2 regions of the Streptomyces sp. NPDC090445 genome follow, and region 1 is predicted to be linked to the other one. Evidence: riboswitches for the same ligand, from Rfam matches in the RefSeq annotation. Region 1 holds a riboswitch; the other holds the start of a gene.
What was found. Region 1 has a riboswitch for cobalamin ahead of ACIQUT_RS29610 (energy-coupling factor ABC transporter permease). Riboswitches for the same ligand answer to the same signal wherever they lie in the genome.
Positions count from the first base shown of each region.

Region 1 (4,526 bases):
GCCGCTCTTGCCGCACTCCCCCTCGCCGCCCTGCTCTGCTCGGGCACCGCCCAGGCCGACAGCGGCGCCGGTGCGGGGATCTCGTCGAACGCGGCCGCCGCCGAGATCGTCGGCAGCGGCGTCTTCGGTGCCAACGCCGGCAACTCCTCCACCACCCAGCAGGTCGCCACCGGCTCCGGGTCGACGAACCAGAGCAACGGGGTGCAGCTCAACGGCACCGGCTCGGCCACCGTCGGACAGTCCAACGGGAACGTGCCGGTCTTCCCCGAGCCCGCCCCGTAGCCGCCCGCCGGCCCCGCGGGCCCGCCCTCCGGCCGGGGGGCGGGCCCACTCCCGTCGGCGATTTCAGATGATTGGGAAGTTTGGGCGGTTTTGCCGCAACCATGGGGGCGCGAGCAGTGTCTCCTGCAGTGACACCACCAGTCCCCGCCCCTCCAGAAACAGGGGGACGTCATGAACCATCTCCGCCGCCGGCAGACCGTGGCCCTGGCCACGGGGGCGCTCCTCACCGCCGGAATCGCCCTCGCCGCGCCCGCCTCCACCGCCCAGGCCCCGGCCGCGACCGCCGGGCGCACCGCCGTCCCGCACGTCGTGAACGCCCGCTGGGCCGGGCACTGCGCGTACGACCGGATCGTCATCGACCTCCGGGGCCGTGTCCCCGGCGTCGAGGTCACCCGCGTCCCGCGGCTGTACCGGGACGGCTCCGGCGAGCCCGTACCGCTCGCCGGGAAGTACTTCCTCCAGATCCGCCTGCACCCCGCCGACGCGCACCTGGGCTCCGGCGAGAGCACCTACCGCGGGCCGAAGCTCGCCCGGATCGACCTGCCCGCACTGAAGGGCTTCGCCATGACGGGCGACTTCGAGGGCTACGTCACCTTCGGCGCCGCCTTCGACAAGAAGCCGTCCTACACGTCGTTCACCCTGCGCTCGCCCGACCGGTTCGTGCTGGACGTCGCGCACCGGAACGTGTGCTGCGGCTGAGCGGCTGAGCGCCCGCACGGCCGGGCGGCCGGACGGCGGGCATCCGTCCGTCCGCCCGGCCCGGCCCGGACGCGTCAGCGGTGCTCGGGGTTGGGGAAGTCGAAGCGGCAGCCGGCGTCCCACCCGGAGCGCTGGTTGCCGTGGGCGGGGACGCCGCCGGAGCGCTTGAGCAGGGCGGCCAGATGCATGAGGTTCCACGACATGAAGGCCGTGTTCCGGTTGGTGAAGTCGTTCTCCGGCCCGCCCGACCCCGGGTCGAGGTACGAGGGGCCGGGCCCCGCCTCGCCGATCCAGCCGGCGTCGGCCTGCGGCGGGATGGTGTACCCGAGGTGCTGGAGGCTGTAGAGGATGTTCATGGCGCAGTGCTTCACGCCGTCCTCGTTGCCCGTGATCAGCGCCCCGCCGACGCGCCCGTAGTACGCGTACTGGCCCTGCTCGTTCAGGATCGAGGAGCAGGCGTAGAGCCGCTCGATAACCTGCTTCATCACGGAGCTGTTGTCGCCGAGCCAGATCGGCCCGCACAGCACGAGGATGTCGGCGGCCATGATCTCGCTGTACAGGACGGGCCACTGGTCGGTTTCCCAGCCGTGCTCGGTCATGTCCGGCCAGACGCCGGTGGCGATGTCGTGGTCGACGGCGCGGATCAGCGAGGTCCGGGCGCCTGCCGCCTCCATGACGGCGCGGCTCCGCGTGATCAGGCCCTCCGTGTTGCTGGTCTCGGGCGAGCGCTTGAGCGTGCAATTGACGTAGACGGCGGTCAGGTCGGAGTAGTCGAACGCCCCGGCGTTCGCCCCCGGCTGCGGTGTCGCGGTGTCGTGTTCGGCAGGCACCCTCCCAGTGTCTCTGATCAGCTGAGCGATCCCGTGCGAACCGTGGGGTTCGGCGTGGCTTCTGCCCACCTGGGTCGGGCGGCGTGAGCGTGGAGGTGGAATCCCGCGCCCAGTGCTGCTCCTCGCGGCCGGTGTCGGCGGGTGGTGGGTGTGCTGATCGTGTGCACGCCCTGGTGCCGGTGGGCTGCGCGGGGCAGCGTCCTCCGGCCCGTTGGTGCGTGTCCCTCCGGACGCTGGCCGGCACGGCCCGGAAGCCGGGCCGGGGAGGGAACCCCGCGTCGCCTGGGCGCGGGGCGGTTGGTGCGCGGCCGGGTGGGGCCGGTCTTGGACCGGTCCGTCCGGCTGGTCTTCGGATGGGCCGTGACGACGGCCTTGGCCTCCATCGTGTCCACCACGGCGCGGATCACCATGGTGCCGCTGGTGCGGTCCACCACGGTCCTGGCCTGGTGGGCGAGGCCGCGTGCGGCGATACGGCGCCAGGCACCCTGGTCCCGGTCGCCCTGCCAGCCGCACCCGGGGCTGGGGCAGACGGCCCACTTCCAGCCGGACACGGTGGGCCGGTCGGGGGCCTTGCGATGCCGCAGCGGCGTGAGGCACATGGGGCAGTGCCTGGAGGTGAAACACGTGAGCCTGCGGGGCACCGGACCCTACGGCGACCGGAAGGCGCCCGTCCGGGGGTGAGCACCCCCGGACGCCGTCCCCCGGCCGCCGCTCCCCGCGCACGCCCGGCGGCGCCGGTTGGAGCGCGGGAGCGGAAGAGCGCCGCAGCGCGCGCCGGACCGCCCGCGGCCGCGGCCGGACACCGGAACTTCCGTGGCCCCGCCACGGTTTCGATCCGCCCGCCCGGAGCGCGCCGGCCCGCAACCGCCCCGAAGCGGAATCCCCGGGCCCAACAGGCGGCCCACGTCCGGGTTGTTACGGGTCCACAAGGCGGATTAGGGTCATCAGGCCTTGGTGTACGGGAAACCGGTGGAAAACCGGTGCGGCCCTCGCCACTGTGAACGGGAAGTCCGGCTCCACTCCTGCGGGAAAGCCACTGGGCAGCGCGGGAGGGACCCGCACCGCCCGGGAAGGCGGAGCCAGGGCATCAGTACCCGTGAGCCAGGAGACCGGCCAGGGCGCGTTGTCCATCCACGAGGTGCTGGAGAGGTCTCCCACTCATGCATATAGCCGAGGGGTTTCTGCCCCCATGGCACGCGGTCGCCTGGGGCGCCGCGTCCGCTCCCTTCGTCGTCCACGGGGTGCGCGCCCTCACCCGCGAGGTGAAGGCCAACCCGGAGAGCACCCTGCTGCTCGGCGCGTCCGGTGCGTTCACGTTCGTCCTGTCCGCGCTGAAGATCCCGTCGGTGACGGGCAGCTGCTCGCACCCGACCGGGACCGGGCTCGGCGCGATCCTGTTCCGGCCGCCCGTCATGGCGGTGCTCGGCACGATCACCCTCCTCTTCCAGGCGCTGCTGCTCGCGCACGGCGGACTGACCACCCTCGGCGCCAACGTCTTCTCGATGGCCATCGCCGGACCGTGGTCGGGCTACTGCATCTACCTGCTGCTGCGGCGCTTCAACGCCCCGCTGATGGTGTCCGTGTTCTTCGGCGCCTTCTTCGCCGACCTCGTCACCTACTGCGTGACCTCCGTGCAGCTGGCGCTGGCCTTCCCGGACCAGGGCACGGGCTTCTTCGGCGCGCTCGCGAAGTTCGGCGGCATCTTCGCCGTCACCCAGATCCCGCTCGCCGTGAGCGAGGGCCTGCTGACGGTCCTGGTGATGCGGCTGCTGATGCAGTCCAGCAAGTCCGACCTGGTCCGGCTGGGCGTCGCGAAGCTCGCCGGCCGCTCCGCGCAGAAGGCGGCGGTGTGACGCGCATGAACCCGAGCCGGAACGCGAAGATCAACGGCCTGCTGCTGCTCCTGGTGGCGGCGCTGGCCGTACTGCCCCTGGCCCTGGGCCTAGGCGAGGGCAAGGAGGAGCCGTTCACGGGCGCCGACGCGCAGGCGGAGGCGGCCATCAGCGAGCTGAATCCGGACTACGAGCCCTGGTTCTCCCCGCTGTACGAGCCCCCGTCCGGGGAGATCGAGTCGGCCCTGTTCGCCCTCCAGGCGGCGCTGGGCGCGGGCGTGCTCGCGTACTACTTCGGCGTCCGCCGGGGCCGCCGCCAGGGCGCGGCTACGGCCGCCGCGGCGGCCGGTGCGGCCCCGGCCGAGGCGGCCGCCCCGGCCTCCGCATCCGCCTCCGCATCCGCAGCGGCGCCCGCCGCGGAGTCGTAGCCGGTGCTGCCGATCGACGTGGCCGCGCACAGCAGCCGCTGGCGGGGCCGCCATCCACTGGAGAAGGCGCTGCTCGGGCTCGGCCTGACGGTCAGCGCCCTGTGCCTGCCGCCCTGGCCCGGCGGACCGCTCGTCGCCGCCGCGACCCTCGCCGTGCTCCTCGGGCCGGCCGGGGTCGCCGGGCGGCAGCTGTGGCGGGCCTTCCGGATCCCGCTGGGGTTCTGCTTCACCGGGGCGCTGCCGCTGCTCGTCGCGGTCGGCGGCCCGGCCGGCCCGGTCTCCCTGGCCCCGGACGGGCCGCGGCTCGCCGTCGAACTGCTGCTGCGCACCTCGGCGGCCTCCCTCGGCCTGCTGCTGTTCGCGTTCACCACGCCGGTGTCGGACGTGCTGCCCCGGCTGGTCCGGGCCGGGGTGCCGGCGCCCGTGGTGGACGTGGCGCTGGTCATGTACCGGAT
Region 1 is NZ_JBIVXV010000021.1:27,232-31,757, reverse strand. Features, by position in the region: gene ACIQUT_RS29630 (hypothetical protein) at 1-282, shown strand, start outside; gene ACIQUT_RS29625 (hypothetical protein) at 454-981, shown strand; gene ACIQUT_RS29620 (flavodoxin family protein) at 1,056-1,811, opposite strand; gene ACIQUT_RS29615 (hypothetical protein) at 1,829-2,410, opposite strand; cobalamin riboswitch at 2,747-2,944, shown strand; gene ACIQUT_RS29610 (energy-coupling factor ABC transporter permease) at 2,972-3,664, shown strand; gene ACIQUT_RS29605 (energy-coupling factor ABC transporter substrate-binding protein) at 3,670-4,071, shown strand; gene cbiQ (cobalt ECF transporter T component CbiQ) at 4,075-4,526, shown strand, end outside.

Region 2 (4,526 bases), on a different contig from region 1:
CCTCAACGCGGGAGTGTCCCTGCTCGCGGCGGCCGGCGTACTGACCGTCCTGCACCCGGTGCTGCTGCCCCTCCTGGTCCTGATGACGCTGCCGAGTGCGTGGAGTTCGCTGATGATCTCCCGGCAGAAGTACATCTCCTTCCACGCCTTCGTCCAACACGCCCGGGCCGGACACCTGATCGGCCAGCTGCTGACCCAGAAGGAGGCGGCTGCGGAGGTCCGCGTCCACCGCGTCGGCCCGTTCCTGCTGGGCCACTTCCGGACCATGGTCGAGACCAGCGAACGCGAACAGACCCGCCTGGCCCGCCGAGCTGCACGGATCGGGCTCGTCGCCGACGGCGCCGGCGGCATCGCCACCCTCCTGACGTACGGCGCCCTGGGCGCGTTGCTGTGGGGCGGGGCCATGGACCTGGCAGTCGCGGGCACGGCCGTGCCGGCCATCCGTACCGGCGCCGCGAGCCTGGACACGCTCGTGCTGCAGATCACCGAACTGCACCAGGAGTCCCTGTTCGTCGCCGACTTCGAGCGGCTGTGCCGGGAGGCGAAGACCCGGGCCATCCCGGTCGGCGGACGGGCGCTGCCCGAGCGGCTGCGCGAAGTCCGCTTCGACAAGGTCACCTTCACCTACCCCGGCAGCAGCGGCGACGAGCCGGAGCCCGCCCTGCGCGAGGTCAGCCTGTCGTTCCCTGCCGCGAAAGGGTACCCGTCCCAGCCCCATGGCCTTGGAGCAGACCGGACGCTTCGCCCGCGCCTTCCGGTCCCGGTACCCGAAGGCGGTCCTCGACATCGTCGAGATCATCTCCGAGGGCGACCGCACCGTGGCCCGCTTGCGGCGATCGGCGGCAAGGGGCCTTCACCCGCAACGCCGACCGGTACCTCCTCGACGGCCGCGTCCAGGCCGCGATCGCGTGCGCCAAGGACCTGCCCGGCCCGCACGACCGATCCCCCGGCATCCTCGTCGGAGCGGTCCTGCCCCGGGAGGACACCCGCGACGTCCTCGTCCTCCCCACCGGCCACCCCGCGGCCGCACTCGCCGCGCTGCCGCCCGGCACCCGGGTCGGAACCAGCGCGCCCCGCAGGTCGGCCCTCCTCAAGGCCCTCCGCCCGGCACTCGTACCGGTACCGATCCGCGGCAACGCCGACAGCAGGCTCCGTGCCCTCGACGCGGGAACCCTCGGCGCGGACGTGATGATCGCCGCCCTGGCCGGCCTGCGCCGCCTCCACTGCGTACGGCCCCGCCTCCGGTCCACCGGTGATCGGGGTTCGGGCGCTGGTGGCGGCTGTCCGTCGCCAGGTCCGCAGTGGTGATGGCCGCACCGTCCAGGCCACGGCGCAGGTGGTCACCGCGCCGGCGGTGGACTGCCCGCCCGGCTCCCGGATCACTCCGGGGCAATCCGGGGCTGCGGCTGGGCGCGGAACACGTGGAGCTCGGTCATCAGGGGATCCCGCCATGGTGGTGGCCGCGCGGCCTGCCCAGCGAATCCGGGTTCGCGCAGCGCTGGCAGCGCACACCACGCACCGTGACTGACCCGGCCGAGATCGCGGCGCTCACGGGGCGGCCGGTCAGTCCCTCTGACACATATAAGTTGACACCCAGGTACATTTTTATTGCGTTATCGCAGGTCAGAACATCCTGCACGTCAACTTTTATGCGTCACGTTGCCTATTGGGCTTTCATGATGCATTGTGATTCACACGCTCACTGAAGCAACTCAGTTGGTTATGTCACTTCAGGCGGTTTGGCCCCGGCGGCAACCGGGGCCAAACCAGTGACTGCGTGAGATTGGGCGGGTCCGGCCGACCATGCAGCGGTCGGACCCGCCCACCAGGCCAGGCCCTACCGGCATACCACGCCCCAGCTCCCTGCTACAGGAACTGCCTCACACAGTCGGCAAGCGCACCGATCGCAACCAGAGCTGCGATGAGTAACTGCATGCCGGGCGGCGGAGGCTGCTGGCCTCCCTTGCGCCGCCGACGCGTTCGCTTGCCCATCTCGAACCCCCCTCTCCACGTACCCCTCGCGTGGCGCGAGAGACCGCCCGCCCTGCGCGGGCGGAGTCGTGAGTGGTGTGACGGTTCGGGGCCACAATATCGAGAGATTCACGTCATGCAATGCCGTTGCAGAGAAATTTGCCGGTCAGAGCCGCCTTCCCCCTTTGCAAAAACGAGCTCCTTCCGGGTCCTCAAGCCAGGTGGCCGGATCGGTGTCTCCGACGTCGTCGCCGACGACATCCTCACCCCTGAGCAGAGGGCCGAGCGCGGGGACTACGTCGGCTGCATCGCCGGCGCCCTCTCCTTCGCCAGTACCGCGCCGGGCTGGAGGCCGCCGGGTTCGCGAACGTCGAGATCACCCCGACGCACGCTGTCGCCGACGGCTTGCACTCCGCCATCATCCGAGCCCTCAAGCCCGCATCCGGTCCGGGCATCGGTGCTGGCCAGGCGAAGGCCGTTGCGAGAGGGGACTTCGGAAGCTGAACCACAGGCAGGGCTGATGTACCGGCTATCTGACCGGGCGGGCCGACGTTGAGGCCTTGCCGGGTGGTCGGTTTGGAAGGCCGTGGGGCGGCCCCTTCGGGACGTGAGACGTACGCCATCCGGCTCGGCCGCCGAAATGCTCAGGACTGTGACCTAGGGTGAGAGCGCAGCTGGTTCGCCCCGTCCTCCCCCATGGCCTGAACGGCATGGGGGACCCCATGGCGGGATGCGTCGTAAGAGGGAACCCGGTGGGAATCCGGGACTGCCCCGCAGCGGTGAGCGGGAACGACCGCCGTCATACGCACTGGGAACGCGAGTTCCTGGGAAGCGACGGCCGGTAGGTGTCCGCCGGGTCCACCACCCGGCAGGCGTGCCCGCGAGTCCGAAGACCTGCCCGCTGCCCGTGCGCGACGAGCGCGTACGGAGACCCGAGGGCCTCGTGGGCGGGCCGGCGGCAGCGGGCACACACCGGCCCGTCGCTCCTTCGCGCCCGCGGCACGCCGCCGGGTCGAGCCACGACTCGCGAAGGAGAGTTCCGTGACCACGGACACCACCGCAGGCAACCGCGCCCACAAGGCGCCGGCCGACTCCCGTGTGACCCTCGCCCACATCATGAGCGAGCACGACACCAACCTCTACGGCACCATCCACGGCGGCGTCGTCATGAAGCTCATCGACGACGCAGCCGCGGCCTCGGCCGGCCGCCATGCCGACGGCCCCGCCGTCACGGTCTCCGTGGACCGCATGACGTTCATCGCGCCTGCCCGCGCCGGGGACCTCCTCACCGTCCACGCCCTCCTCGAACGCGCCGGCCGGACCTCGATGACGGTGGCCGTACGCGTCACCGCCGAACGCTGGAACGCCACCACCACCCCCGCCACCGACGTGGCCACCGCCAGCCTGACCTTCGTCGCCATCGACGCCGAGGGCCGGCCGCGACCGGTCCCCGGTCTCGCGGAGGCGTAGGCAGGTCCGTTGTCAGGCCCCGGCCGCGTCCATGCGCTCGGGCGAGCGGGTGAAGCGGACCGGGGCCTGGAAACGGGCCTTGCGGGCGGCGCGGCGGAAGACGGTCAGGACGGCCGGGCCGGCCAGGCAGATGCAGATCGGATCAGCTGCTCCTTGGCCCGGTAGTCCAGTCCGCGGGTCGGCTCGTCGAGGAGCAGGACCTCCGGTGCCGCGGCCAGTTGGATGGCGAGGACCAGGGCGCGCCCCAGCCGGCTGCTCCGGCGGGGCAGTCGGGCCCTGGTCAGATCGTGACCGGGCCGTGGGCGGTGGCGAACTCAACCGAGACCAGGCCCGGTTCCTCATCCTCGACCCAGGTGACGTCGATCTGGTCGAGGGGGTGGTCGGCCGGTTCGCCGAGGAATTCGGCGATGGAGGCGGCGTCGCCGGCGATGGAGACCCCGTGGATGGTGGTGGAGGTGCGCGGGTCGGCGCTCGGGCGCTCCTCGATGGGGACCAACCACTGGAGGAAGTAGGGCAGTTGCGGGTCCTCCAGCAGTTCCAGCAGGCCGATCTGCTTCCACCTCAGGTCGAACCCGTCGGGGCGGACGCGGTGGCCCTCGGCCGAGGTGCGGCCGAGGCGGGCCTCGACCGGGGCGATGTCGTCGACGGAGACCACCCAACCGAGCCAGCCGCCGCCCTCGGCGGCGCGGCGCGCGACCGCCTGGCCGAAGGGTGCGCGGTCGGCGGCGGGGTGGTCGAGTGTGGTGACGACCTCGACGTAGGTCCCGCCGCTCAGCGGGAGAATGAAATTGCGGGTGCCGAATCGCGGGTGCACGCCCCCGTCGACGAACCCGGCGCCGAGGGCCGATCCGATCCACTGGACGGTCGAGGCGAAGCTGTCGCGGGCCACCGCATAGGACACGTGATCAAGTCGCACCGCGCCATCATCACCCGACAACCCGGACACATCCCTACGCCACGCCCGCCGCCCCGGCCGCGTCCGGCGTGGATTCAGCCGTGGAGCGGATCGGTCATCGTCATCCCGGCGGGGGAGGCCCGGTCGAAGCCAGGCGGCAGCGCTGCCGCCTCGTCGAGGCCCACGACCC
Region 2 is NZ_JBIVXV010000029.1:37,329-41,854, forward strand. Features, by position in the region: partial or broken gene ACIQUT_RS33565 (ABC transporter ATP-binding protein) at 1-697, shown strand, start outside; partial or broken gene ACIQUT_RS33570 (hypothetical protein) at 901-1,308, shown strand; partial or broken gene ACIQUT_RS33575 (arsenite S-adenosylmethyltransferase) at 2,147-2,475, shown strand; cobalamin riboswitch at 2,710-2,867, shown strand; gene ACIQUT_RS33580 (acyl-CoA thioesterase) at 3,013-3,441, shown strand; gene ACIQUT_RS33585 (VOC family protein) at 3,722-4,357, opposite strand; gene ACIQUT_RS33590 (hypothetical protein) at 4,432-4,526, opposite strand, start outside.
Region 2: linked by a shared signal. The riboswitch ahead of ACIQUT_RS33580 (acyl-CoA thioesterase) and the one ahead of ACIQUT_RS29610 (energy-coupling factor ABC transporter permease) in region 1 are both predicted to bind cobalamin.